DNA from 2 places in the Shewanella sp. Choline-02u-19 genome. Region 2 is predicted to be linked to the other one. Evidence: predicted binding sites of a transcription regulator. Region 2 holds the regulator's gene; the other holds the start of a gene.
The links. Region 2 encodes MetJ, which represses methionine synthesis genes. Its sites were predicted from a motif close to TAGACGTCTAGACGTCTA; they were not measured.
Positions count from the first base shown of each region.

Region 1: metH (methionine synthase) is a predicted target of MetJ. The motif match lies at 8,791-8,808, and genes of this name have one in related genera.

Region 1 is NZ_PJBE01000013.1:2,793,490-2,808,782, forward strand. It holds gene CXF83_RS18830 (cobalamin-binding protein) at 1-189, opposite strand, end outside; gene cobO (cob(I)yrinic acid a,c-diamide adenosyltransferase) at 658-1,299, opposite strand; gene CXF83_RS18840 (cobyric acid synthase) at 1,411-2,949, opposite strand; gene cobU (bifunctional adenosylcobinamide kinase/adenosylcobinamide-phosphate guanylyltransferase) at 3,010-3,552, opposite strand; gene CXF83_RS18850 (adenosylcobinamide-GDP ribazoletransferase) at 3,549-4,328, opposite strand; gene cobT (nicotinate-nucleotide--dimethylbenzimidazole phosphoribosyltransferase) at 4,641-5,669, opposite strand; gene CXF83_RS18860 (FecCD family ABC transporter permease) at 5,725-6,777, opposite strand; gene CXF83_RS18865 (ABC transporter ATP-binding protein) at 6,770-7,651, opposite strand; cobalamin riboswitch at 7,726-7,879, opposite strand; gene CXF83_RS18870 (histidine phosphatase family protein) at 8,041-8,676, opposite strand; gene metH (methionine synthase) at 8,921-12,679, shown strand; gene CXF83_RS18880 (hypothetical protein) at 12,820-13,557, opposite strand; gene CXF83_RS18885 (transposase) at 14,012-15,034, shown strand; gene CXF83_RS18890 (YeeE/YedE family protein) at 15,278-15,293, opposite strand, start outside.
Region 2 is NZ_PJBE01000012.1:471,050-486,342, forward strand. It holds gene CXF83_RS04125 (tetrathionate reductase family octaheme c-type cytochrome) at 1-377, opposite strand, end outside; gene CXF83_RS04130 (DUF3373 domain-containing protein) at 447-2,159, opposite strand; gene CXF83_RS04135 (c-type cytochrome) at 2,334-2,663, opposite strand; gene CXF83_RS04140 (SDR family oxidoreductase) at 3,121-3,840, opposite strand; gene CXF83_RS04145 (LysR family transcriptional regulator) at 4,042-4,941, shown strand; gene CXF83_RS04150 (hypothetical protein) at 4,954-5,160, opposite strand; gene CXF83_RS04155 (conjugal transfer protein TraF) at 5,791-6,984, shown strand; gene CXF83_RS04160 (sulfite exporter TauE/SafE family protein) at 7,015-7,743, opposite strand; gene metJ (met regulon transcriptional regulator MetJ) at 7,972-8,286, opposite strand; gene metB (cystathionine gamma-synthase) at 8,496-9,656, shown strand; gene CXF83_RS04175 (bifunctional aspartate kinase/homoserine dehydrogenase II) at 9,672-12,065, shown strand; gene metF (methylenetetrahydrofolate reductase) at 12,345-13,235, shown strand; partial or broken gene CXF83_RS04185 (methylenetetrahydrofolate reductase) at 13,273-13,392, shown strand; gene CXF83_RS04190 (methylenetetrahydrofolate reductase) at 13,436-13,549, shown strand; gene CXF83_RS04195 (hypothetical protein) at 13,698-14,081, shown strand; gene CXF83_RS04200 (c-type cytochrome) at 14,187-14,780, shown strand; gene CXF83_RS04205 (c-type cytochrome) at 14,791-15,293, shown strand, end outside.

The DNA of each region.
Region 1 (15,293 bases), on a different contig from region 2:
TTGCCACACCACAACCAAGTCAGGGTTTAGCTCAAGCACCCGCTCAATTTGAATACCATAATAACCACCAATACGAGGGATTTGTAACGCCGCTTCTGGATAGTCGGCATGATCTGTGGTCGCCAATATCGACTCCCCAGCACCAATGGCATACAGCATCTCAACCGCATGTGGCGATAATGCCACAATGCGTTTAGCCGGCTCAGAATCCGCAGCATAGGCAACCGATACCGTTGATAACGCAGCAGTGGATACACATACTCCAGCCACAACCGCTAATAAAAATTTAGACAAGATGTTCATAAAATCCTTTTAAATATAGGTTAAAACTGATTAAAGCCGGTTAAAGCTAAGACGATACTAGCCAAGACGGAAGAGCCGATAACGGCAAAGATGAAAAATACAAAGTATTTTCATCGGCTTTCTATCATCTTAGCTTTTCCAGCTTCAAATCGACCTCAAATTGGCTCTTAATCTGCCTCTAATCGACTCTTAATCTGCTTCTACCCTCTTAGCTTTCCCGGCTTCAAACCGTCTCAGCTTCTACCGTCTTAGCTCATTTCGGCTTTAAACCGTGCTCCCCCTGAGCATACGAGTAGTATGTGATGGGGTAGGAAAAAGAAGACAATGCAGTCATCATTTCAAACAGGAAGAAATTTAGTAATCGAAGCCGGGTTGGGCTTTGATGCCTGCATCAAACGCATGCTTTATCGGCTGCACTTCGCTCACGGTATCGGCTATCTCTATAATCGCTCGGTGGCAGGCTCTGCCCGTCACGATGACATGCTGCATTTTAGGGCGATTTTGTAATGCTTTAATCACCCGTTCCACGTCTAAATAGTGGTAGCTCACCATGTAGGTCAGTTCATCTAACATGACCAAATCTATGCTTTCATCTTGCAGTAACTTTTCAGCTTGGTCCCATGCTTTCACTGCGGCTGCGGTGTCTTTTTCTTTGTCTTGGGTTTCCCAAGTAAAGCCGGTTCCCATTACATGAAAGTCGACGCCAGCGCCTTCTAGCAAGGTACGTTCACCGCACTCCCAGTTGCCTTTAATAAACTGTACTACAGCCGCTTTTTTTCCATGACCCACGGCGCGTGCTACGGTGCCAAACCCTGAAGTCGATTTACCTTTACCGTTACCGGTTAGCACCAGAAGAATACCTTTCTCCTCTTGAGCTTTAGCTATTTTGGCATCAACACCCTCTTTAAGGCGTTGCTGACGCGCTTTGTGACGCTCTGCTTTAATCTTTTCTACGGACTTATTTTCGCCGCTTTCAGGCTCGTTTGAATCGCTCATTACATATCCTTGTGCATAGGGTTACTTGTGCATTTTCATTTGCACATAGTGTTAATTAAAAAGTGAATTTTGATGTTCAATACTGTTTATTTCTGCGGTGTTCAAATACCGCTAATTCCAAATATCAGTCAACGCATCAACATCTAAATGTTGCTCTAGTACGTCGGCTAAACGGTTCAGCTGCTGCTCTCTTATCTGGTCAACATCAATGCTGTTGGCATCTTGCATCCCCGCCCATTGCAGTAGCAGTTGGCAAGCTGCAGGTGAATCAAATAAACCGTGCATATAGGTGCCAAGAATTTGATTATCAGCAGATAACATACCTTCACTCTGCCAACGCTGAGGCTGGGTTTGTTCAGCGTCATTGACTCGCCGCGTTAGCGTTAATGGCTGCTCCAATGTCATTAGCGGTTTAGAGCGACCACAGTGAATTTCATATCCCTTGACCTCCACTTGCTGTTCAAGCAGCGACAACACGCCTTCAACTTGCAGCAGCACTTTATCATTGGTCAGTTCAGTCACCAGCGGCAGTAAACCTAAGCCTTCAGAGCAGCCAATACTGCCTTCAACGCCATCAGGGTCATCAATCAAATGCCCTAGCATTTGATAACCACCACAAATGCCCAACACCTTGCCGCCATAACGTAGGTGCTTTTCTAGTTCACTGTCCCAACCTTGCTCTCGAATAAAGTCGAGATCGGCGCGCACATTCTTACTGCCTGGAATAATGATTAAATCAGCAGGCGGTAAACATGAGTGGGCCGTATGGTCATTTTTCTGCGATTGGCTTTGAGATTGAGTTTGCAGTGACACATAATTGAAATCGATCTGGGGGTTGAGTCGTAATGGGTCAAAGTCGGTGTGGTTACTGATGCGAGGCAACACTAGCACCAGTACTTTTAATCTTGTTTGAGCGCTCTTTTCTGGCGCTGCGATTAGCGCATCTTCGGCATCTAAATGCAGATCGTGCAAATATGGCAGAACTCCCAACACCGGCTTTTTGGTGTAATCTTCCAGCCAATCTAAGCCCGATTGCAACAAGCTAATATCGCCGCGAAATCGGTTGATAACAAAGCCTTTCACCCGAGCCTGTTCTGATTCACTTAATAGCGCCAATGTTCCCACTAAGTGTGCAAACACACCGCCTTTATCGATATCAGCAATAATAATCACTGGGCAATCAACTTCTTCGGCAAAGCCCATATTGGCGATATCGCCTTCGCGCAGATTGATCTCAGCCGGACTGCCAGCGCCCTCGACAAACACCACTTCGTAATCATCACATAAGCGCTGAAACGACTGCTTAACCGCAGCCATCGCTTTGACCCGATAACCGTCGGCATTTTTGCCAAAGTAGTCCTGCGCCTCCATCTTCATTAAGGCTTTACCGTGCACAATCACTTGCGAACCAGTATCTGAACTGGGTTTTAACAATACCGGGTTAAAATCGATTTGAGGCTCTAGTCTACAGGCCACCGCTTGCAATGCTTGCGCGCGGCCAATTTCGCCGCCATCGATTGTCACTGCGCTATTAAGCGCCATGTTTTGCGGCTTAAATGGGGCAACCTTATGCCCAGCTCTAACAAACAAACGGCACAAACCTGCGACCAAGGTACTTTTACCCGCATCGGACGTCGTCCCTTGCACCATTAATACTTTGGCTTTTTTATTGTTATTATTGTTATCTAACGTCGCCACAACACTTCTCCTTTAGCCTTTCAGACTCAGCGGTAAACCCGCTGTTACCAAAGTGACTTTATCTGCAATAGCAGCAATATCTTGATGCAGCCAACCCGCTTCATCAACAAAGCGACGACTGATCTCGCCCATGGGCACAATACCGCAGCCCACTTCGTTACTGACTAAAATAACCTCTGCAGATAGCGCGGCAATAGCTTGTAAAAACTCAGTTTTAGTCGTTTGCCAATCGCTAGACGATTGCAGTAAATGATTCGTCAGCCACAGCGTTAAGCAGTCAACTAACACAATACTATTGACCTTTACATTGGCTGTTAATGCCGCCGAAAGCGCCAATGGCGACTCAATCGTGCGCCACGTTATGGCATGGTTATTACGCTGAGATTGATGCTGAGCGATACGTTCGCTCATCTCACTGTCGAGCGCCTCAGCGGTCGCAAAATAGAGACACTCTAACTCAGCGCCATTTTGACTCTCCGCTAGACGCCGAATCACGAGTGATTCAGCAAAGCGACTTTTGCCGCTGCGGGCACCACCCAAAACCAAATGGATCACCAAGACACTCCTAAAATTAACAGCAGCAGATAACAAGCCAGCTCAGCTATCTGCTGCGTAGCGCCGAGGGTATCGCCGGTATAACCGCCAATCTGCTTTCTAAACCATCCCGCCAAGGCAAATCGCACAATAAATAGACCGGAAACAATCACAATTGCTTGCATCAGCGTTAAGAGCAGCAGCAATACTGCGCCGCTAGCTAATAAAATCGATAACTCATTAACGCCTTGATGCATGGCCAACGGCTTGCTTTTACTGCTGGCATCTTCAGAAACGTACTGCTCTGAATATATTAAACTGGCCGCAGTGACTCGGCTCAGGGTATGACCGATAATCAACGCTAAGCTGACACTGCTAGGGGAAAATAACGCTAATTCGCTGAGCAATTGCCACTTGAGTAACAATGCCAATACCAGTGCTAACGCACCGTAACTGCCTAAGCGAGAGTCTTTCATGATGCTCAGTTTTGCTTCAACCGTCCAGCCGCCACCTAAACCATCGGCGCTATCGGCTAAACCATCTTCATGAAACCCACCCGTTAGCAAGACGCTAGCAATCATGGCAAATACAATCGCAATCGTCGGTGACACCCAATAGAGCATCACGCTATAAACTAACGCGCTCAGTCCCCCAATTAAGGTACCCACCAACCCAAAATAGCGACTGGCTTGATTGAGTTTATCTGCATCTACCTCAATCCATTTTGGCATCGGGATCCGAGTAAAGAACCCCATCGCGATAAAAAACAGATTAAGCTGTTTGAGCCAAGGCTGCATTTAGAAATATCCTTAAAGTAATAGATTAAAAGCCGATTAGAAGACGGTTGAGAGCAGAATAAGAGCCGATAAAAGCAAAGACGAGGAAGAGCCGAGAAAAGACCTAAAAAGCTTGAATCGTCTCAGCCTGTACCGTCTCTGCTCGCACTATCCGGCTCTTAATCGATTATCACCGTCTCAGCTTGTACCGTCTCAGCTTGTACCGTCTCAGCCTGTTTCGTCTCTGCTCGTACCGTCTCAGCACTATCCGGCTTTAAATCGGCTCTTAATCGATTATCACCGTCTCAGCACTATCCGGCTCTTAATCGACTTTTAAATCTCTATCCCTGCTTCTTCAAAGCTGGCCATTTCGTTGTAAAAATTTGCAGCCGCTTGGATCAATGGGAACGCTAATGCTGCGCCGGTGCCTTCGCCCAATTTCATGCCCAATTTGAGCAAGGGTTTGGCCTGCATACACTCCAGCATTAAGTAGTGGCCCTTCTCGTCTGATTGATGAGAGAAGATCATATAATCGCGGCAAGCAGCATTGATATTAATCGCCACTAATGCCGCCGCAGAGGCTATAAAGCCGTCAATAACCACCAGCATACTCCGCTCGGCTGCGGCCAAAATTGCCCCCGTCATCTGCACAATTTCAAAGCCACCGATACAAGCCAACACCTGCATTGGATCGTCAAGCTCGCTGTGATGTAATAGCATCGCTTGCTCAACGAGCATCTGCTTGCGTTTAAATGTCGACGCATCAATCCCAGTACCACGCCCTACACATTCAGCCGCCGGAATTCCGGTTAACACCGACATAATCGCGGCTGCAGAAGAGGTGTTACCTATCCCCATCTCGCCCAGCGCAATTAAGTTACAGCCATTTTCATGGTGCAGCTGAATACGCGCCGTCGCCATGTCAAAGCCTTGCTTCACGGCGCCAAGCGTCATGGCTGCACGTTTATGGATAGGCCCAGTTCCCGCGCCTAAACGTTGATCAATAACACCGCTGTCGCGATCAAATGGCTGTAAAACACCACAGTCAATCACCTCAAGATCTAGGCCCACTTGGCGAGTAAATACATTTATCGCGGCGCCGCCGGCCATAAAGTTTCTCACCATTTGGCAGGTCACTTCACTTGGCGCTATCGATACACCAGAATTAGCAATACCGTGGTCGGCTGCAAATACAATCAACTTAGGATTAGTGATGCTGGGACTATCTTTACCGAGCACTTTTGCAATCTGTAATGCAAGCGCCTCTAGATCACCAAGCGCGCCAAGGGGCTTGGTTTTCGTGTCAATCTTGTGTTGAATTTCGGCATCAAATTCTGCACTCAATGGCTTAATATTAAACATCTAATCTTATACTCCCATCATCCCGAACAAGGACAAATTAATACAACGGCTCAGCTTAAATCCGCTTTGCACTGCGGCCGCCTAAAATAAATAGGAAAAATACGCTACCCATCACCGAGGTTATAATGCCCACTGGTAGCTCTTGGTAACTCAATAAAGTCCGCGCCAATACATCAACCCACACCATAAATAATCCGCCAACCGCGGCGGTAAGCAATAGCGGATATCTTCCTGGAAACAGTAATCGTACTGTGTGTGGCACCATCAAACCGATAAAACCAATGCCACCACAATTGGCGACTAAAATGGCGGTGATGAGTGAACACAGTAGCAACATCGATAAACGCAATCGTCCTACGTTAATCCCTAACGTATGCGCGGTTTCATCCCCCGCACGCATCGCCACAATTTGACGTTTAAAAAGCAGAATAATCACAGTACATACCGACACGATAATCGCCGGTAATATCAATCCAAACCAACTGGCTTTAGCAAAGCTGCCTAAGCTCCAAAACAGCACCGAAGCGGCAGCTTGAGGGCTTGAAAAATACAGCAACAGACTCGCCATCGCGCCAAACATAAAGGATATCGCCACCCCAGAGAGCAGCATACGCTCAACCTGAGTCGTTAAATTGCGGCCACATAAACTGAGCACCATTAATACCGACAGGCTAGCGCCGATAAATGCGCCCAACGGCAAGCTCAGCCACAATATGCTCTGACTAAAAAGGGTTAGTACCACTACCGCGCCAAATGATGCGCCAGAAGAGATGCCAAATAGATAGGGGTCGGCTAACGGATTACGGGTCACGGTTTGCAGTACGCTGCCGGCAATCGACAATCCTGCCCCCGCAATAAACGCCAATATTACTCGCGGTAATCTCAGTTCCCACACAATGCGTTCGGTCACGCCCATGGAGCCACCCATTCCAAAAATCTTATGGCTGAAGACCTGCAACACATCGCCACTGGTAATACTTGCGGCGCCAAAACTGGTTGCCGCGAACGGGGTGATTAACCCCAGCAACAGCAAGCCAGACAGCAGCAATACATCAAGTGGCTGTTTCCAACCCGTCGCTTGCGGAGCCACTCCTAATGACCTAGGCATCAGTTGTTCCTTTATCTACGGTCACTGAATGAGTCACTGCACTCGCAACGGCTTTTGCTTCAGCGGCCGATATAACGTCACTGCGGGTATAACCATAAAAGTAACTAATCAAAGGATTACCATGTTGCGGATGGGCTTTAACTTCGCAGCACACATCAAATACCTCACCAATACGTTGTTCAGTCAACACCGCTTTGGGCGTCCCTTTTGCCAAGCAGCGGCCCTTATCAAGCAGCAATAACTCATCGCAAAGCGCACTCGCTAAATTGAGATCATGAATAGAGGTGATCACGGTAATATTAAGCGTGTGCAGTAGCTCTAATGTTTGGATTTGATAACGAATATCGAGGTGATTGGTGGGCTCATCTAATATAAGCAGTTGTGGTCGCTGTACTATTGCACGAGCAATTAATGCACGCTGCTTTTCACCGCCAGATAGGCTTTCATACGCTTGATGCGCTTTATGCGTTAAGCCGACTTTAACCAGCGCCTGCGTCACCACTTGGCGATCGCTGGCATTGGTAAATTCAAAGGCGCCCTTATGCGGTGTTAACCCGAGGCTAACCAACTGAGTGGTTGTCATCTCAAAGTGATGTGGCGTGTCTTGCAGCACCACGGCAATTTGCTTGGCAAATGCTTTGGCAGATAACACCGAGATATCTTCACCAAACAGCTGAATGTGGCCAGTGGTCGGTTTAATAAAACGATATAGGCAGCGCAGCAGACTCGACTTACCCGCGCCATTAGGGCCAATAATGCCCAGCATCTGCCCTTTCGCTAAACTAAAATTGATGTCAGACAAAATGGCTTGGCCATTTAACTGCCAGCCTAAACCGCTCACTGCCAGTACTGTTTCTAATGCCTGCTTAGACATTGAATAAACCATAAAACATTATTGAATAAACTCCCTTGAGACGCCCGCTCAAGTTGTTATCTAGTGTGAAGTGCTTATCTATCAAAAGTTAGGCTGGTATCTGACTTGAGGGCTAAAATATTGCTCTAGCGCTCATACAGTTGCGGGTACAGTCCGGACTATTAGCTTGTATTGCTTAAGCTACCGGTTCCCAATTGATGCGGTTAAGCACCTAACTTGATGACTCGTTCTTAATGACCCACTTAATAAGTGTGTTCTCTAGCGTATTTTTACGCGAGTATCACGCAGTTTACCACGCTCACCCAAATAGTAATTGAACTTGATCAATTACTATTTGGCTGATGGCTCAATTTCCATGCTATTGCATCAAACTTATCCCATATAAGTCGCTATTCCAGCCCCCAATTAAGGCTTAAGTGCTGTTGCTCGCCATCATGCAATACATCAATCACCACGGTTGCGGCATAGGGCAGTTTCAACGCGCTGTAGATCCCCGCGCACTGTTTTAATTGCAACGATTTTGCCATTAAGTGCCTGATCACGCCGCCATGAGTCACTAATACAATCACCTTACCTTGGTGCAGCTCAACGAGTGACCGCCACGCAGTATCAATTCTAGCTTCAAAGACCTGCATCGTCTCGCCATTGGGCGGAGTATGTTGCCAAGGGTTAGCCCAATAAGCATCAAGCTCGCTACTATACTGCTGATAAAGTGCGCTAAAAGATTGGCCATCCCAATCGCCAAAATTGAGCTCCATAAAAGCGGCCTGCTCAATAAAATCGATACCGTACTGCTGTGCAAATATCTTCGCGGGTAAAGCACAACGCAATAGCGGCGAACTGACCACCAGATCCGCTATCTTGTTTTGCGCCGCGACCCCGGTTTTGCTTGTTAACAGCCTCGATATAGCCCTATTTAGCTGCTCTTTTCCGGCTAAATTCAGCATGACGTCGGTATGACCGCGTAAAATATTACCACCTTCACAAGCACCGTGCCGCAGTAAAACCACTCTAGTATTTTGCATTGCAACATTCCACATATTATATTTATCAGTGACTTACATAAAAATTATCATCAATTCACACTGAAAAATTATCAACTTTTAGTACTTGCACTTCTGACATCGACTCACGTATTATGGACGTCTATACGTATAAATGTCCAAACAAAATAATGTCACGCAAGTATCGCAAATACTTAACTGATAAACACGGACAACGTTTACTGAAATTTATATTTTGCGACTCTGTAATTGGTAGGAATATTCTATGGCAACACGTACCCCAACAACTGCCCCGCATACTCAAGACACGGCTAAAAAAGTGCTAGCGGTGCTAACCCAAAAATTACAGCAAGAGATCCTGCTGCTTGATGGTGCAATGGGCACCATGATCCAAGATCGCAAATTTGAAGAGGAAGACTTTCGCGGCGAACCATTTAAAGACTGGCATTGCGATGTAAAGGGCAACAATGACATGCTGGTGCTCACTCAGTCAGCTGCGATTAAGCAGATCCATAAAGATTATTTATTGGCTGGCTCCGACATCATTGAAACCAATACCTTCAATGCAACCCGTATTGCCATGGCTGACTACGACATGCAGGAGCATTCAGCCGCGATAAACTTAGCCGGAGCGCGCCTTGCCCGAGAAGCGGCCAATGAAGTTGAAGCAGAAACAGGTCGCCAATGTTTTGTGGCGGGTGTACTCGGCCCAACCAACCGCACTTGTTCAATCAGCCCCGATGTCAACGATCCCGGCTACCGTAACGTCAGTTTTGACGAGCTGGTTGAAGCCTATGTTGAATCGATAGATGCCCTCATCGCTGGCGGCGCGGATATCATTATGGTTGAGACCATTTTCGATACCCTTAACGCCAAAGCCGCACTGTTTGCCATTGAAACCGTATACGACACTCAAGGTTTCCGCCTGCCAATCATGATCTCAGGCACCATCACCGATGCATCAGGGCGTACCTTAACCGGACAAACCACCGAAGCCTTTTACAACTCACTGCGCCATGTTAAGCCACTATCGATTGGTCTTAACTGTGCATTAGGGCCAAAAGAGCTGCGCGCTTATGTCGAAGAGCTATCAAAAATCTCTGAATGCTATGTGTCGGCGCACCCTAATGCCGGTCTACCCAACGAATTTGGCGGCTACGATGAAACCCCAGAGCAGATGGCAGAAGTCATTGAAGAGTGGGCTGAAGAGGGCTTTTTAAACATTATTGGCGGTTGCTGCGGCAGCACGCCAGAGCATATCCGCGCTATCCGTGATGCCGTGATTAGGCATGACGCCCGCGTACTACCAGACATCGCAGTGGCTTGCCGTTTATCAGGGCTTGAGCCGCTGACCATTGATGAAAACTCGCTGTTTTTAAACGTCGGTGAGCGTACCAACGTCACTGGTTCTGCCAAATTTTTGCGGCTGATTAAAACTGGCGAATATGAAGAAGCCCTCAGTGTTGCCCGCGAGCAAGTCGAGAGCGGCGCGCAGATCATCGATATCAACATGGATGAAGGCATGCTCGATGGTGCCGAGATGATGCACAAATTCCTCAACCTTATCGCCTCTGAGCCCGACATATCACGGGTGCCGATCATGATCGACTCCTCTAAGTGGGAAGTGATTGAAGCCGGGCTTAAGTGTATTCAGGGTAAAGGCATCGTTAATTCCATCTCCCTTAAAGAGGGCGAAGCCAAGTTTATCCAGCAAGCCACCTTAGTCAAACGCTATGGCGCCGCGGCAATTATCATGGCGTTCGATGAACAGGGCCAAGCCGACACTAAAGCGCGTAAAATTGAAATTTGTACCCGCGCCTATCGCGTGCTGGTCGATAAAGTGGGCTTTCCGCCAGAAGATATTATCTTCGACCCCAACATTTTTGCCATCGCCACCGGGATTGAAGAGCACGACAACTACGCCGTCGACTTTATTGAAGCGACAGCCGAAATCAAACGCACCCTGCCCCATGCCATGATCTCCGGCGGTGTGTCGAATGTGTCATTCTCGTTCAGGGGTAACAACCCAGTGCGCGAAGCCATTCACGCCGTGTTCCTCTATCACGCTATTCAAGCGGGCATGGACATGGGGATTGTTAACGCCGGTCAGCTGGCAATTTATGATGATATTGATCCCGAGTTAAAGGAGAGAGTCGAGGCCATAGTGCAAAACCTACCTTGCACTGCACTCGATGCCAACGGTGAACTGACCAACAACACCGAACTGCTGTTAGAAGTTGCCGAAAAGTTTCGTGGCGACGGTAGCCAAGTCGCTAAGAAAGAAGATTTAGAGTGGCGTAGCTGGGACGTGAACAAACGTCTGTCTCATGCGCTGGTTAAAGGCATTACTGACTTTATCGATGAAGACACCGAAGAGGCTCGAGCCGCTGCCACGCGCCCACTGGATGTCATTGAAGGTGCCTTGATGGACGGCATGAACGTGGTTGGCGACCTGTTTGGCTCCGGCAAGATGTTCCTGCCACAAGTGGTCAAATCTGCCCGCGTAATGAAAAAAGCAGTCGCGTACCTTAACCCCTATATCGAACTCGAGAAAACCCCTGGGCAGTCAAACGGTAAGATTTTAATGGTCACCGTAAAAGGTGATGTGCACGATATCGGCAAGAACATTGTCGGCGTGGTATTAGCCTGTAACGGCTATGAAGTCATTGATTTAGGCGTAATGGTGCCGGTTGAGAAGATCATCGATGTCGCCGTGCGTGAAAACGTCGACATCATCGGCATGTCAGGGCTCATTACCCCGAGTCTCGACGAAATGGTGCATAACGTTAAAGCCTTCCATAAAGCGGGCTTAACCATACCGTCGATTATTGGTGGCGCAACTTGCTCTAAAATCCATACTGCGGTCAAGATTGCGCCGCATGCACCGACAGGCGCCATCTATATCGCCGATGCTTCACGCGCCGTGCCTATGGTGTCGAAGCTGATTAATAACCAAACGCGTCAAGCCACTATCGACGCGGCTTATCAAGAATATGACGTGATGCGCGAAAAGCGCCTGTCACAAACCAAACGTAAGATCATCACCTCCATTGAAGCGGCGCGTGAAAATCGCTGTCAGCATGACTGGGAAAACTACACCCCGTTTGTGCCTAACGTCCTTGGCCGTCAAGTGTTTGATGACTATCCGTTAGAGGATTTAGTGGCACGTATCGACTGGACGCCATTTTTCCGCAGCTGGGAGTTACACGGTCATTTCCCGCAAATATTAACCGATAAGGTGGTTGGCGAAGAGGCGACTAAGCTATTTGCCGATGGCAAAGCCATGCTTAAACAGATCATCGATGAAAAGTGGCTCACCGCTAAAGCGGTTATCGGCCTGTTTCCAGCCAATACCGTTAACCATGACGACATTGAACTTTACACCGATGAGACGCGCACCGAGCTTGAGCTAACCACTCATCACCTGCGGATGCAGATTGAACGCGTCGGCAACGACAACTTCTGTCTGTCTGACTTTGTCGCGCCAAAAGACAGCGGCGTGGCCGATTACATGGGCGGCTTTGCCGTCACGACAGGTCATGGCATTGACGAGCATGTCGCCCGTTTTGAAGCAGATCACGATGACTACAGCGCCATCATGCTCAAATGCTTGGCTGACCGTTTAGCCGAAGCCTTTGCCGAGCGTATGCATGAGCGAGTACGTAAAGAGTTTTGGGGTTATGCAAGCGACGAGGTACTCGATAACGAGTCGCTTATTCGTGAAAAGTACAAAGGTATTCGTCCTGCACCAGGCTACCCCGCTTGCCCAGATCACACTGAGAAAGGCTTGCTGTGGGATTTACTCAAGCCTGACGAGACTATCAACCTTAACATCACCGAAAGCTATGCCATGTTCCCAACCGCAGCGGTATCGGGTTGGTACTTTGCCCATCCTAAGTCGCGTTACTTTGGCGTGACCAATATTGGCCGCGATCAGGTTGAGGATTATGCTGAGCGTAAGGGGATGAGTATTGAGGATACGGAGAGGTGGTTGGCACCAGTGTTGGATTATGATCCAGAGTAATTTCGGAGCGAGTCTAGAACCTCAAAGCAACCCGTTTGCTATGGGGCTCTAGGCTAGCAATAAACGCCCTCACATCATCACTTCTCCTGCATACGAAATCCACTAAGGAAAAACCTAGCTATGCACTCCTGCGCCATAAACTAAGAAAAGTTACTCATGCAAGAGTCAATTTTCAAAGAGGTATTATTAGTTAATAGTAGTGCCTTATATTGATTAATATTTCTTTCAACTTGATGCAGTAATCCTTCGGCTCCTTTTGCTGCCGAACTCTCATAAACCAAAGGTACCATCGTGAGTTCATGAGCCTGCGTCTGTGCATCGATGAACTGCAGCTGAGACCAAAATAAATTCGAAATCAGGTGAAAAAGGCAGCTACCGATACCAAGATGACGGAACTCCGGTACGACGTAGGCATACAATAAATAGCAGCAAACACCAACATGCCTCTCATCACTGGGTTGACCATCCGTATACCAAGAGTCGAGCAAGCCAACATTAAAGGTCACAAATGCCACTGGTGTTTGCTTCTTCTCCTCTAAAAAAGCCACTAATTGATATTGTCTTTGATGCCTATTTCGCGATATAGGGTTAACAGATACAAGATTTTTAAATATCTCATGGCTGACTAATTGGTTATCTTTACTTTTGGCACAAAAATACCGTTGTAAGTCAGCAATATCGGTATGAAGTGGAGCATCATAAACACTCACACAAGGGATATTTGATAATTCATCACCCCTAGCTGAGGGCGGAGCCTGAAGGCGTAAGTCTTTTTCAGCTAATGTTTGGACGAAGCCACCCTGTAGCTGAAATTGGCTAAAATCATCAAGTAAATGAAGTAAGGGGAATAGCTCTACCTTACTTTTGTTAGAAGTCATATACAGCTCCAATTAATAAACTTGTTGTTTGTATCAGGCTTATCAGTTGATAAATTAACTATCGTCTTTATTCGTTATAAAAACGTCAGGTTAAACACAAACAACACACTTCATAAACTGCTTATTCAATAACTATAGGTACAATTTAATTTCCTGTAAAACCCTTCACCCCTTATTGGATAGGGGCTGCGAGTTCGAATATCATCAAGCTATTGTAAATAAAGATGACTATCACCTTTAGTGTTCTGCTGTATAAATAAAATAAAATATCAGTAGCATAATATTTCGCCGTAAACTCCTCAGTTCAAATTATCAAGCCGTGTTGTGATACCAATTATCAGAAAAGACAGTAAAAGACAGGAAAAGACAGGACAGCCATATCTTTTGTACTTTAAACCATCCTCTACTAGGCTTTAATGACCGAACTGGTACTGCCTAGTGAAGGATTGTCATTATGACCTCCGCAAGAAGAACCCTAATAGATGCTGAAACGACGCCTTTTTATCACATCATTAATCGTTGTGTCAGACGAGCCTATCTCTGCGGTGAAGATAAAGTCTCGGGTAAGAGCTTCGAGCATAGGCGGGGTTGGATTATTGATAAAATTAAAGCGCTTTCAAACATCTTTTGTATTGATATATGCGCTTATGCCGTAATGAACAATCACTACCATTTAGTGCTTAAGATTGACGTTGATAAAGCCAAGTCTTTGAGTCACCGCGAAGTCATTACTCGGTGGTGTCAGGTGACCAAAGGTCATGATGTAGCGACTAAGTATTTGAATGGTGACACCTTGATTGAAGGGGAACGTATGCTCCTTGATGGCTTACTTGCTGAGTGGCATGAGCGTTTATCTAGCATTTCTTGGTTTATGAGGTGCCTAAATGAAGAGATAGCCCGCAGGGCAAATCGAGAAGATGAGTGTAAAGGCGCTTTCTGGGAGGGACGTTTCAAATCTCAAGCCTTACTCGATGAACAAGCACTGCTAGCATGCATGATGTATGTTGATTTAAACCCCATCAGAGCAGGGATTGCTGATAGCGTGCAAACCTCTGACTTCACCTCAATCCAAGAGCGAATGACTGAACTTAATACGACCGAGACAGACTCTGCAAAGCACTCAGAACATTCAAATGAGCAATCATTAAAGCCCCTCGCCGAATTTAATGGTTCAACCCACCTTACAACTCAATCAGGTATTCCATTTCACTTTTGTGATTATCTGGAACTTATCGATTGGACTGGCAAAGCTATCAGACCAGATAAGAGAGGGTTTATAGACTCAAGTCGCCCTAAACTACTCGATTGTCTAGGTATCTCACCTGATACCTGGATAACGTCAGCGAAAGAGTTTCGTCGTCAATACAGTGGTATTAGCGGTCGTTGGGACGCGATGTGTGAGTTTAAAAGGCAGCATCAAAACGGGAAGTGGTGTAAAGGAAAGGCCTATAGCAATGCACTACATCCATTACCCTGAATTACAATCAAAGTGAAAGACGAACAGTCATATCTTCTGCCTTTGTCACATGCTCTTCCTAGCGAATCGCTTTTGCATGATGTGTAACAAAGAGAAAGAATATTCTTACCACGAAGCACTGTCCTTTCGAAAAGGCAAGATGGCATTCGAGCCGTTTACTCCTCCCCTATCCATATCTTTAATGGTTGATGATTCAGCCTGCTTCATCAACCATTAATATACTTCAATAGCACTCTAACGATGTTACTTCATCACTGCT
Region 2 (15,293 bases):
GGATCTTTGATGTAAGTGCCAGTGGTGTCATGGCAGACAAGGCAATCTACTTTGGTCATGTCGGTGAAATCAAAGTTATTGTCTTTCCAACCGTAACCCGCATGACAACTGGTACATCTTGGTTCGTTGCCTGATATTGAGGTACAGAAGTTATTGATCGCATCCTTCTTACCGCGTTTAACCGTGCGCCCTGGTAGTTTCTGTTCTAACTCCCAAGTCCAGTGTGATGATTTCATAAAGTCTTTGGCGTGATCTTCATGACATTCAATACATTGAGTCGTGACTTCAGAGCCTTGTGAAAAAGGCCCCAGCACATATTCGTTGTGAGGATTGGCCGCCATGGCGAATTGAGCGCTGACAAGCAGCCCTAACGCCATGGTTGGTATGATGATTCTTTTCATTTTTAATACTCCTTCCCCGGCTAGCGCCGGGGGGATTAACCTAACTTAGAATTTAACGGTGAGAGAAGCGTTGATGTCGTAAGCGGTGTCGACCACTGGTAGCATTGAGTAAGAAGTGCCCGCGATAACATCATCTACTTCTTGTGGTGCACCAACCGGTGTGCCGCTGCCGGTATATTCGAAATCGTAATAAATCCCTGCAAGTTTAATGAACATATTAGGGTTGATGTCGAACATGTAATAAGCCTCGGCAACATGGCCGCGAGTGGCTAACTTACTGCCGATGGGATCATCTTGTGCTTGAGTAAATGGTGTCCAATATTTAGAGCCGTAGTTGTACTCAAAACCAACTTTGCCGTAAGGCGCTGGGATCTGCACACCAGCATAGATGCTGTAGCCGTCTTTTGGACCACTGTCATCGGCAGCACTTGGCATCATGATGATCTCGGTGCCGTCAGAATTGAGCTTAGCTTCAAATACGGCATCACTTAACATGCCGCCAAACATTCCCGCGTTGCCATTGCCGTCGGCGCGAGTCCAACCGCCAGAGACGAACCATTTCACGTCGTTATCTTCTTCACGTGAGAAGCCGATACCACCGAGGTATAAGTCACCAATCACGCCGCTAGGTTGTACTCGAGTGACAAAGTTAAAGTTGTCGAATTTTTGCATGTCTTGGTACATGGTTGGCGCAAAAATGCTGGCCAGTTGGGTAGGGAACGCCATGGTGCCTTTAAAGCCATCATTGACATCCATTGCCCCAAATAGGGTGAACTGGAGGAAGTTTTTACCATCGTTAATGGCATCAATATTAAAGCCGCCGAGATGGGTATCTTTAGTGACAATGTCACCGAAGAGTTCGCCATTACCCCATTGCGATTCAAATCCCTGACCATAGCAAAAACGCACAACTTGGCCTTCAACACCAGTAATATCACCGAGGTGATAGCCCATGGTGGCGCCGTCAAAGTTGAAGTTAACTAAGTGGCCAGAAGGTGTGCCACCGCGCTTTTCATTTTCACGATACTGGGTTGGCGGGCCGTAGGTTGATGGGCGGCGACCAATTGACAGGTAAAGCGGAGAGCCATTGATATTTTTCCAATCAAAGTAAGCGCGCTCAACTCTAAGCCAGTCACCACTTGGGCTACCGCTACTGGTGCCATCCATGGTAAATGAGTTCCAAGAATCAAATACTTTAACGCCGGTGGAATCGCCCCAGTTTTTAAACATCGATAAACGACCCGCAAAGCTGACGTTATCCCAAACTTTGGCTTTTAGATTAAGTCTAAGGCGAGTGGTGTAGTAGATGTCATTGTCGATGTCTTGCGTGGTTTTTTGTGCCAACGAATAGGGCATAACACCTTGCAGTTGACCGCTTTGGAAGGCTGCGGCGAGATTAGGATCGGCCGCCATCATCTTGCCTAGCGGTGAATTACCATCGGTCGGAGAGCCAAATACGCCAGACATGGCTTTGGCGCCAAAGTCACTGAAGTTGACTTTAATCGCGGGATTCCAAGTCACATTTTGATAGTGCAGTGTATGAGCTTTAGTACGGAAATCACCAGTGATCAGCAGTCTATCTAATGCTGTATGGCGTTCGTTGCCATCGACACGATCATTAAGATCATCTAATTCGCTAGTGATGTCTTCAAGTTGTTGTTTAAGATCTGCCATTTTTTGAGCATCGTTTTCTGCAGCATAAACGCTACCAGATAAAGCAAGCGCATTGGCAACAAGCAGTGAAATTAGAGTACGCATAACATCTCTCCTTTCGAGTTTTTAACCACTTTTTATATGGTTAACCTCGATTGATGTTGAGGAACGGCCTCGGATTAGCTGATTTTTGGCAGCATTAGGCCCTGAGGCATTCCCCATTTATTTAATTTAATGTTTGGTTCTAACTTGGTTAGAAGGACTTAATCCTTCATGCGGCTAGCCACAGGTTTGTGGTTGGTCGGAATCGGCTGCATGGTCATATAGGAATTGCTGAATGTCCTTAATGTCCTTCTTTGATAGCGCATTGAACGCTTCTTGATCACCCTTGTGCTTCATGCGCTTGAAGAAGCGATCCCACTGACTCATGGTTTTTGTCATCGGGGTCATTTCTCCACCGATATCACCTTGGCTATGGCAGGCTTTACACTCTTTTTTATACAGATGTTTACCTTTTTTAGGGTTACCGCCATCAGCGGCTTGGGCTTGAAGACCTAAAGACAGAGCTAGAGCAAAACCTATTCCGATTTTTGTGATTGTTTTCATCATCATTTCCTTACTATTTTTATATTTTTACGCTGTCCTTCGCGTGGTTAACAGAATGCTTCCAAGATGCGCCTGTGTTGTTGCTTAATTTAGCAGGGAGGTGTTACTGAATAGTTGAGCTCGATCACTTTCATGATAAAAATCTAATTGATAAAAATATCATTGAAATAAATCTAATGTATAGGGCTATATTTTCTTTTGTTATTGTTTTATAGGTATTTTTATTTTTTTATGTAGTAGATTAATTTTAATTCGGTCATTTATATCGATTTTTTGCAACCGATTAAGATCACATTTCTGTTTTTCAGCTATCTCTAAAGTGATATTAATTCGTTAATACACGGTAAAAATAAAGCCCTGCTAACTTTCGTTAACAGGGCTTTATTTGATAGCTTAGGATGTCATGACTGTGAGGACTGTATTTACCTCTTAACAAGCATGATTACCACAGCGATAATGATTAAGGCTGTTGGCGGGTGGGTGCTAATACGATTTCACGAACACACACATTTTGTGGTTGTTCAAAGGCAAATACCGCAGCGTCTGCAACTGCTGATGGCTCAATGACACCACCCATGAACTCTTTCCACTCTTCATAGCCTGCTTTAATGTCTTCATTCGTCGTGTGGCTAAGCAGAGCTGTTTCAACTGCGCCAGGGGCGATAGTAATCATGCGTACATCGTCCATTGCTACTTCTTCACGGATGTTTTCTGTTAGTGCATGAACAGCAAATTTACTTGCACAGTAAGCGGCATGGTTAGGGAACGTTTTACGGCCAGCAATAGAGCTAACGTTAATGATAGTGCCTGTTTTACGGGCTTTCATGTCTGCAAGAACAGCATGAATGCCATTAAGCACACCCATCACATTGATGTTCAACATCTGGCTCCACTCTGCAGGATCTTGTACATCAGCAGCACCGAGTAACATAACACCGGCGTTATTGATTAAGCCGCCAACGGGGCCAAATTTAGCTTCAGCTGCTGCTATCGCACTTTTCATTGCTGCAGCGTCAGTAACATCAACGCTTATGCACAAAGCATTTTCAAGCTTTAGTGCTTCCATAGGCTCAACGCGACGAGCAAGTAACAGTAGTGGATGACCTTTAGCGCTAAATGCTTGTGCCATTGCTGCGCCGATACCTGAAGATGCACCAGTAATTACGATAAGTTGTTTCATATAAACCTCAGTAAGATGTATTACGCCAGTCATGCAATTGAGTAGGCAGTTTCTACGTTAATCATGTCGAATTGGGAGTATTTTAACGATATGTCGATTGTTGATATATAATGCATAGCGAACATCATTGTTTACATATAACTCCTAATTGAATGAGTGTAATGTAAGCTGGTTATTCCGTTTTAGGGTAGAAGCTATCAAATGTACAAAGACTTAAATTTAGCAGATGTGAGAGCATTTACCGTGATTGCCGAGCAGGGAAGCTTTACCTTGGCTGCAGAGCAGTTGGCATGCTCTCGCTCGCACCTATCCAAGCAACTGACCCAACTAGAAAGTTATCTTGGAGTGACCTTGATAACGCGTACTACTCGGGCGCAAAGGCTAACCGATCAAGGTGAGTTCTTTTACGAGCGCTGTCAGCATGCGTTGGATGTGGTGGAGCAAGCGGTGGCTCAAACTGTTGATAATGCGCAGAACTTACAGGGCAACATCAACATTAACTGCGTTGGCGGTTATATCGGTGAGGAGGTTGTTACCCGCTTGGTTAATGACTTTATGAGTGCGCAACCTAATATCAGCATTAATTTGGACTTTAGCAGTCAGCGAGTTGATCTGGTGTTAGATCATTTTGACTTGGTCTTTCGTATGGGCGAGTTAGAGGACTCAGGTTTAGTCGCGCGTAAGTTGATGGATATTAATAACTGCACACTGGCTGCACCTGGTTATCTTGAGCAAAAAGGTAAGCCTTTACACCCTAAGGCACTGAACGAGCATAGCTGCATTATCGGCACGGTTAATCACTGGAGCTTTCTGCAAAAAGAGGATGTTAAGCAAAAAACCGACGTGGCAATTACGGGTAAGTTTCGTTGTAAAAATGGCAGGGTAATGAAAAGCAGTGCATTAGCGGGGCAAGGTATAGTGCGATTGCCTGAGATTTATTGTATTGATGAGTTGAGCAAAGGTGAATTGGTACACGTTTTTGACGATTGGATGATTCCCGCAACGCCTCTATACCTACTTTACAATAAAGACAAATTCCAGCCTGCCCGATTGCGCGAGTTCATTAGTTTTACCACTGCTCACTTCAATGATTATGTTTAAGCTTTATATCGGTCAGTGTTCTGGTTCTGATTGTAATAATGCTTCAACGCCAGTAACGCCAAAGTATTGCACTGAATGTTTGATAGCAATTTTTTTTGCTATGAGCTCACCGTCTTTATAGATCTTAACAACCTTCTTCCCGCCTCTATCATTGGTGCTGTATTCATACTCATCATTAAGGCGAAGTTCGTCGAACTGAGATTTCATGATTAGATGCATAGTCACTCCTGTTTTTAACAGCGTGTTGGCTAGGTTAAGTGCCACATTAACCTATTTATGTAGACTCACAGCGGTGCTCAAAAGTTTCCCCTATTGTTCAATATAGATGATTTTTGTTCAATTGCTGTGTTTATTATATTAAGCCCATTAGTTGATAGAATTAGTTAAGGCTTTGCTTTAACTAATATTGATGACCACTGTGGCAACCGTTTATCAACGAAGTGAGCTTAGAAAATGTCTGTAGGCTACTTATTGAGACTAAAGATGGCATTGTTAACATTATTTTAGGGACTAGATTTAATGATCACAGTCATCAGTTTCAGTGCCTATTTGGTCGAGTCCTTCGACATTTAGGTGAGGGCACTGCGCTAATTAAATAAATCACTGGAATCGTTTGCTTAATGAGGAGATAAGTCAGTAAAAATCGCTCTTTACTGCAAGTGATTGAAGATATTTGAATACTTGGATGAAACTTTGGTAATAAAAATGTTGTTTTAAGGTTAACTTTTTATCCCATAGTTGTTTTTTTTGGCTTAGAATAACTCTAATAAGAAAAAACAATTTAAGACCTTTTTTCGATTTGGGCCGTATTGGTGTTAAAGCGTTAAGGACATAAAAAGGGCGGAATGGATGAAACTACGTAAATTAGCGCTATTGTGTGCATTAATCCCCAGCTTTTTTGCCTATTCAGGGCAAGAGTATTATGAGGCCCGTAGCGATGCGATGGGCGGCGCAGGTGTTGCATCATCTAATAATGAGGGGGCTGCATTCGTCAATCCTGCTCTTCTCGGTTTAAATGCGCACAAAGATAACTCAGCTGTATTACTGATGCCGGTATTGGGTGTTGATATGGCCGACAGCGACAACATGATTGATAAATTCGACTCTCTTATTAGCTCCTATGATGGTTTAGCCGCAGCCATAGATGCAGGTAATAGTGCCAATATTGATGTTTACAGAGATGATTTGATCCTCGATTTAGAATCACTAAAAGGCACATCAGCTTATGCCAGTGCTGGTCTTGGCTTTAGCGTGGCCATTCCGCATCAAAGAATGCCAATGGCCATTTTCTATAAAAGTTATGTTAGCGCCGTTGGTGTTGCCGACATTGCTCAATCTGATATTGATGCGCTGGCGAATTTAGATGCCAATAATCCGCCTGCAGTGACAGACTTAGCGTCAAGTGGTCAAGTTATTGGAGGCGCTGTTTCTGATTTAGGTATTGCGTTAAGTTTCCCGCTTTCTATCGTTAATATGCCGATCTCTGTCGGTATATCACCTAAGTTCCAACGCATTGACACTTATAACTATCGCGCTAGCGCGAACAACTTCTCTGCCAGCGACTTTGATGATGTTGAATATCGTAACGATGAAACCAGTTTCAATGTCGATGTCGGTGTGGCTATTGAACCTATCAACGGCTTAGTCTTTGGTTTATCAGGTCGAAATTTGATTAGCCAAGATGTCGATACCATTGAAGTTGAAGGGCAAAAGTTTACCTACAGTGTTGAGCCTTTAGTTACCGCGGGTGTTGCTTATGACTGGAGGCGATTAACGGTCACTACCGATGTTGATTTAATTGAGAATAAGAAGTTTAAAGAACTTGATGGCACCCAATATTGGCGCGTAGGAGGCGAAGTACGTGCATTTGACTGGATGTCATTGCGAGTGGGCTATCGTCACGACATGAAAGATTCAACGGCTAACATTTATTCTATTGGTTCTGGCTTTGCTTTTGGAGAATCATTTTTCCTAGACTTTACTGGGATGTTTGGCAGCGATGAAGCCATCGGTGGCGTATTGCAAACCTCATATCACTTCTAACACGCCATGATTTATCGATTTATAGCTGAGTTAACTGAGTTCGATAACCGATTTAATCGTTAAGATAAGTGCACTGAAACTACATAAAACCAGAGTGAAAGCTCTGGTTTTTTGTTTATCGACTCTGCCTACCAATCTGCCTGCAACGGCATAGCCCAATATGACTGAGGGCAATAGCATTAACGATGCCCACAAATGCTCAAGCTTTAGCAGCCCTGCAAACCCCAAAATGGTCAAAGCAATCATTGAGCTGAAAATAAAGAAAGCTGAAAGGGCTGCTCTAAACTGGCCGGCATCTTTACCTGCGAGTAATATTGCCAACGGCGGACCACCAATGGCGGCAATGTTGCCAAAGACGCCTGAGAGGATCCCAGCAATAAACAGACTTACACGGTTCACCGGGATACTAAACTTCATCAAACTAAAGCCAACGGCGAGCGCAACGATAAGAGCAATTGCCAGCCCTAAAATAGGTTGAGGGGCTATTACGATAAGCGTAGCGCCTAAGATACCGCCAGGAATACGTCCCAGTAGCGCATACTGCAGTCCGTTGAACTCAAGCTGACCACGCTCTCTAAAAAGCGTCAATACAGCGGTAGAGAATCCCATCATAATGACTGATGCTGGCACTAGGGAGGGTTCGATAATATATAACAGCGGACTTGCGATGACAGCTAAACCAAAGCCAATTAAACTCTGTGTTAATGCACCACAAAATATAATGATTGAGGCGAGAATGAGCGTGCTTGGCTCTAACATTTGGCTACCTAGAGGTTGTTAAATTTTCGAGCTTATTTTTTGTTCGAGTCTTTGTAATAAAGAATAATGATTTTATGACAAGGTTTGAGCGAAAGCTCATAACGCATTTTTGTCATAAAAAAATAGCAGCACAGAAACGAACCCGAAGGGCGCGGCTTCTGGTTTTTTACTCGAGCGAATGCAAACAAGGACCGCTTTGTGATCCTTGTTTGCAAATACTGAGCTGGTTTACTCTAGCTCTTCCCACTCAATGCCCATCTCATCCATCAAGCGTTTAACTTCCGCAGGCATGCTATCCGGCCTATCTTTTGATAGATCACCATCATTTGGCAACGGTTGTCCTGTGTAGGCGTGTAGAAACGCTTCACAGAGCAATTCGCTATTGGTGGCATGACGTAAGTTATTCACTTGGCGGCGTGTACGCTCATCGGTAAGCACCTTGAGTACTTTTAAAGGAATAGAGACAGTAATTTTTTTAACTTGCTCATTCTTTTTTCCGTGTTCAGCATATGGGCTGATATAATCGCCGTTCCACTCAGTCATTGACTCACCTGTAATTTTTAAATGCGGGGCAGATTTTAACCTCTTATGCAGCACAGTCAAATTATTGCCTCTATTTTATGACAAATGCAAATAGATTTCTAAATGCTTAGACGTCTAAACGGCTAAACTGGTTGACTAGGGTGAATTGCTTAGGTACATTTAGACGTCCAGACATCCCTAGTAAGAAAATATAGCAAGAGGAGTAGTACATGACCGAGCGTAAACTAGCCACTGTAGCTGTACGCCAAGGCATTGAGTCCGATACCCAACACGGTGCGGTTGTACCCCCGATCTATCTTTCTACCAATTATTCTTTTGATGGCCACAAAAATCCAAGAGATTTCGATTATAGCCGCTCAGGCAATCCCACTCGGTCAATCTTGGGTGACGCTATTGCTGAGCTCGAAAAAGGCTGTACTGGCGTTGTGACTTGCACTGGGATGGCTGCAATCACCTTAGCCACCAGTTTACTTGGGCCAGATGATTTGTTGGTGGTACCTCATGATTGTTATGGCGGTAGTTATCGTCTATTTACCAATCTTGCTAAGAAAGGCCAGTTTAAACTTGAAGTGGTTGATCAAACCGATGCAGCGGCATTGGCAACAGCCATTGCTAACAAACCTAAGATGGTGTGGCTAGAAACACCGTCAAATCCATTGTTACGGGTTGTTGATATCACGGCGATCAGTGCTGCCAGCCATGAAGTTGGCGCGCTTGTTGTGGTTGATAACACCTTTCTATCGCCCATCTTGCAACAGCCTCTGCTGTTGGGTGCTGATATTGTTATTCACTCGACCACAAAATATATCAATGGCCACAGTGATGTTGTCGGCGGTGCCGTGGTGGCGAAAGATGCTGAACTGGGCGAATTATTGCATTGGTGGTCAAATACCTTGGGGCTTACCGGCGGTGCATTTGATAGTTATCTAACATTGCGCGGAATTCGAACACTTGCAGTGAGAATTCGTGAACATCAGGCGAATGCGCAGCGGATCCTTGCTACTCTTACCCGTCATCGCGCGGTAGAGAAAGTGTATTACCCCGGCCTTAAAGATCACCCTGGTCATGAAATTGCTGCCAAGCAGCAAAAAGGCTTTGGTGCCATGCTCAGCTTTGAGCTAAAAGGCGGGGAGGAACAGTTAGTCGCTTTCTTAAAAAATCTTAATTATTTCTCTGTTGCAGAAAGCCTCGGAGGAGTAGAAAGTCTAGTGGCTGTGCCTGCAACCATGACGCATCGAGCGATGGATCCTGAGGCACGCGCACAAGCAGGGGTTAAAGACACCCTTATTCGTCTTTCAGTTGGTATTGAAGATGCTGACGATCTTGTTGCCGATATTGAAGCTGCACTCAATGCAGCTGTCGTTTGTTAATTAAAGGGGTTTAAGATGGCACGCTGTCACTTACATAAATTTGGTGGCTCCAGTTTAGCTGACGCAGACTGCTATCGTCGCGTTGCACATATTCTCCTGACTCATGGTAACAGTGACGATCTTGTCGTGGTTTCTGCGGCAGGAAAAAGCACTAACTTTCTGTATCGATTACTTGAGTTGAGCACGACTCAGCAGTTATGGCAGGAAGAGCTACAAATACTCATTAGTTTTCAACAAAAGCTGATCGAACAGTTATTGTCGAATGAGCAAGCTCGCTCGCTTAGAGAGCGACTATCAAACGATAAAGCGCAACTGATCAGCTTGTTGTCTATAGAATCTATCAACGATTACCAAAGTAGCCAAGTGGTGAGTTTTGGTGAGCGCTGGTCGTCCCGTTTACTGGCGGCGTTATTACGAGAGTCTGGTGTGGCTGCATCTGATGTTGATGCGCGTACCTTACTGATTGCTGATGAAGGCGCAGTGCCGCAGATCCGCTTGCAAGACTCGCGTCAAAGAGTGCAAACACTCATTGCAGCTCATCCAAATGAACGACTCATTATCACTGGCTTTATTTGTGCCAATGACAAGGGCGATACCTTGTTATTAGGCCGTAATGGCTCTGACTTTAGTGCCACGCTAATTGCCAGTTTGGCGGATATTGAACGGGTGACGATTTGGACCGATGTTGAGGGTGTATTTAACGCCGATCCGAATAAGATTAATGATGCCAAGCTATTGAGCAGCCTTTCGTTAGACGAGGCCAATCGTCTGGCGCATTTAGGTTCGCCAGTATTGCACAATCGTACCTTGCAACCCTTGTTTGATACTGAAGTGAGTCTTGCTGTTCGCTCAAGTTATGCATCACATACCGACTTTACGCTGATAGCGCCTAAAAGCTCGTCAGCCAGTGCGCCAGTGGTGACTAATCTAAACCGGGTGTCACTGTTTAACATTCAGTTGAATGGGGCTTTATCTGCATTGTTAAGTTTGCTAACTGATTCAGGGCTTTATCCGCTAGCGCATTGGTCGCTTGCGAAAAAGCGGGTTGAATTAACCGTTACCCTTGAGAATCAGAAGCAAGTTCAAGCGTTGCTCGATGCTAATCGCGAAGCGCTCGGTATTACTGATGTTCAAATTAGAGATGATTTTGGTCTGGTTGCGTTAGTGAGTGCCGATGCGGATCTTTATCGTCGTGGCTTTGCTCGATTACTCAGCCGTAATGCTCGCCCGCTGTTTAATGACGGCATGAGCTTGGTGACATTAGTGCCGCAATCGCAGGTGAACTTATTGACTCAAAAAGTGCATCGTCGATGTGCTGGCCCGCGTAAACGTATTGGCGTATTGCTCTTGGGTGTCGGCAATATTGGTGAAGCTTGGATAGAGCTATTTAACGGCGCACGAGCGGCCTTAAATAAAGAGATTGAGGCCAGTGTTGAGCTTGTCGGGCTGGTTAGCTCCCGAAAAGCCTTGATTAGCGATACGGGAATAGCACTGGATTCTTGGAAAACAGTATTTGAGCAAGATGCAACACCTTGGCAGTACAGTCACTTGTTTGATGAGTTACAAGCACTTGAGTGTGATGAAGTTATCGCGCTTGATATCAGTGCCAGCGCCGATCTAACGCTGCAATACCCGGAGTTTTTTGCCCGCGGTATTCATGTTGTCAGTGCCAACAAACTTGCAGGATCTGGACCACTGCCTTTTTATCGCGAGCTAAAACTACAACTGGGTAATCGCCGCTTGTTTTGGCGTTATAACGCCAGCTGTGGTGCCGGACTTCCGATACAACATGCCATTAATGATCTGCATAACAGCGGTGACAGTATAGAAGCGGTCGGTGGCATATTTTCAGGTACCTTATGTTGGTTATTTGAAAACTATGATGCAGTTAAACCCTTCTCTGAGCTGGTGGTTGAAGCACGAGGATTGGGGATCACAGAGCCCGATCCACGTGATGATTTATCGGGTCGTGATATGCAGCGTAAGTTGCTCATTTTGGCACGTGAAATTGGCTTAGAAATTGAGCTTGAAGATATTGAGCTTAAGTCATTGGTGCCTAAGCATCTTGCCGAGCTACCGTTAGCACAATTTTTGTCACGTATTGATGAGCTTGATGACGATATGCTACAGCAGTATTTAGCTGCAGTTGAGCAAGATAAAGTGCTTAGGTATGTCGCCGCGTTAGATAGAGTTGATGGTAAATTAAAGGCCGAAGTGAGTCTGCAATGGGTTGATAATAGTCATCCGTATGCCAACTTAACGCCGGGCGATAACGTGTTTGTTATTCGCAGCCAGTTCTACCAAGACAATCCACTGATTATTCGTGGGCCTGGAGCCGGAAGACAGGTGACTGCAGCAGCGGTGCAATCTGACTTAGCGCATATTTGCCGAGACTTACTGCAGGAATAATATTGTAAGGCTGATTGAAGCAGCTAAGCGATTAATTAAACAATGCATGTCAGTTACGCTGGCATGCATTTTTTGGTTTTAAGGCCTGCGTATTCGATTTCTATTGGTACATTCTGCTGCTGAATTAGCGGGCTATTTTATTGTCCGAAGAAAAAAACGCACTTGCCTGCTTTTTACACTTGACTTCAATCTCAGTTTCTCTAGTATATGGACATATAGACGTCCAAACGGCTATATTGAAAATGGCTAGACTAACGAGTTGAAGTAGAGGAAATAGAAATGGGCTTTCATCATGCACAACATGCGACATCATTGAACCAGAGCTTATCTGAGCTAAAAGATGATATAAACGTTTCTTTTGAATTCTTCCCGCCTTCGACTCCAGAGATGGAAAAGCTATTGTGGAACTCTATTCGTCGTCTTGAGCCACTTAATCCTAAATTTGTGTCTGTTACTTACGGTGCAAACTCGGGGGTTCGAGATCGTACTCATGGCGTGATTGAACGCATTCAAAAAGAGACTGATTTAGTTGCAGCTCCGCATCTAACATTGGTGGATGCGAGTGATGAAGAACTCAAAGAGCTGGCTAAGCATTATTGGAATAGCGGTATTCGTGACATCGTCGCTCTACGTGGCGATTTGCCTGAAGGCAGTGCCAAACCAACACGTTTTGCTAATGATCTCGTTCGTCTGCTACGCTCGGTGGCAGACTTTGATATTTCTGTTGCGGCTTACCCAGAAGTGCATCCTGATGCAAGCAATGCTCAAGCAGATCTTATCCACCTTAAGAAGAAGATCGACGCAGGTGCTAACCGCGCGATTACACAGTTCTTTTTTGATGTTGAATCTTATTTACGTTTCCGTGATCGCTGCGCTGCAGCAGGCATCGATGCTGAAATTGTCCCAGGTATCCTACCAGTGACTAACTTCAACCAAACTAAGCGCTTTGCGGCCATGACTAATGTATCCATTCCAAGCTGGTTACACCGCCAATTTGAAGGCCTTGAAGATGATGCGACAACCCGTCAGATGGTCGGAGCCAACGTAGCGATTGATATGGTTAAAGTCTTATCTCGAGAAGGGGTTAAAGATTTCCATTTCTATACGCTGAACCGTGCAGAACTGACTTATGCGATATGCCACACTCTTGGTGTACGCCCAGGTAAATAGCAAACCCGTTGTAGTTTAGGATCCAACGTTTCTGATATTGGATATGGTTAAAGTCTTATCTCGAGAAGGGGTTAAAGATTTCCATTTCTATACGCTGAACCGTGCAGAACTGACTTATGCGATATGCCACACTCTTGGTGTTCGCCCAGGTAAATAGCAAACCCGTTGTAGTTTAGGAACCAACGTTTCTGATATTGGACATGGTTAAAGTCTTATCTCGAGAAGGGGTTAAAGATTTCCATTTCTATACGCTGAACCGTGCAGAACTGACTTATGCGATATGCCACACTCTTGGTGTTCGCCCAGGTAAATAAACAAATCCTCTTTAGTCAGCGAGAATAAACCAATAGCCTACTTGTTAGGTTGTTGGTTTTTTTGTTTATTGAACCTATTTAGATTAAGGTTATTTAGATAAGAGGATATTTTAAGCTAGCATTATCTATTTCAAAGGAAAGGTAGATTATGGATAATCAAGCGAAGGCTCTGGCCGTTTTTTGCGCACTATTCTATTTGGCGGGCTGTCAGGGAGTGCAGTTTCAAAGTAATGTCACGCCTGAATATGTCGGAGGCACGCTTAAAGCCACAAAAGTTATAGAGTACTCGGTAGAAGAAATTTACAGTTTCGATTCACAAATGATTGGAGATGTGGCTTCATCTTATTGTCAAAAAGCGCCGAACTCCCCCAAACCTGGTTATTCCATGTTGTTGCGCGACTTAAAGTATAAAGTGCAGCAATTGGGAGGTAATGGAGTAGTCATAATGGAATGCACTAAGCAAGACCCTTTCGCGGAATGCAGCTACTTTCTAGAGTGTCGAGCATTAGCGTATAAAATTAACTTCTCATAGTCATTTTTCTTTTAAAAGTCGATATCCTTCTGATTTAACTGTTTAATGAGCAATTATTTTTCAGAAGCGCTATTGTTAAAACCATCAACTGATGGAGATATAAAAATGAAACGTGGATTGATAACGTGTGCTTTATTGGTGCTAAGTGCATCCTCTTATGCGGCTATGCCGCCTTCGGCAGCGCTGTGTGGCAGTTGTCATGGCCCTCAAGGGCAAGGCATAGAGCCTCTTGGCCCAAGATTAGCAGGGCTATCTGCTGATTATATCGCCAAACAAATTAAGTTGTTTCAGACCGGTAAAAGACAGAATGCGACCATGCAGCCTATGTCAATGACCCTCCAAGGTGATGCTGTTTATGCTGTTGCTGACTATTTTTCATCATTCGACGTGCCTATCGTTACACCTCATCTACGGGGTGAGAAAGCGGTATATGAAAATCCAACTGAGCAGCTAGTCTATCAAGGCGATTGGCAACGAGTCATCCCAGCTTGTGTTACCTGTCATGGACCTTCAGGGCTTGGTGTGGGCGAATTTCCACGGCTTGCAGGTCAGCAAGCATCCTACATTAAGAACCAGTTGATAGCGTGGCAGAAAGATTCCCGCAGTGGCGATCAAGATGGTGTGATGGGGACCATTGCTGACAAACTTACCAGTGCCGAAATTGATGCATTATCGAAGTATTTCGCAGAATTAAAATAAGGGGTTAACCATGAAAGTATCTCATTTAAGTTGGCTCATTATTAGCCTTAGTCCTAGCTTGCTGGTACAAGCGCAAGAACTGCCGGATAAACAGACTGAGCTTATTGCTAAGGCCAAGCAAGTTGGTCAAGCTTATTTAGTCCCTAGAGATTTAAGCTCGATTCCCCAAGGTGAGTTTGGCGATAAAGTTCGCTTAGGCTATCAGTTATTTGTTAATTCACAGCAGATGCGAGATAGCTATGTTGGTAATAATCTCAACTGTTCTAACTGCCATATGGATGCTGGCCGCCGCGCTAATGCTGCACCGCTATGGGCTGCCTATTTTGCCTATCCAGCCTATCGTAAGAAAAACGATAAAGTGAATAGCTATGAAGAGCGTCTTCAAGGGTGTTTCACTTACTCAATGAATGGCACACCGCCAGCGTCAGGCAGCAAAGAGCTGGTTGCGCTCTCTGCTTATTCCTACTGGCTCGGCATGAGTGGCTTAATGGATCAAGCTGGAATCACGACAGC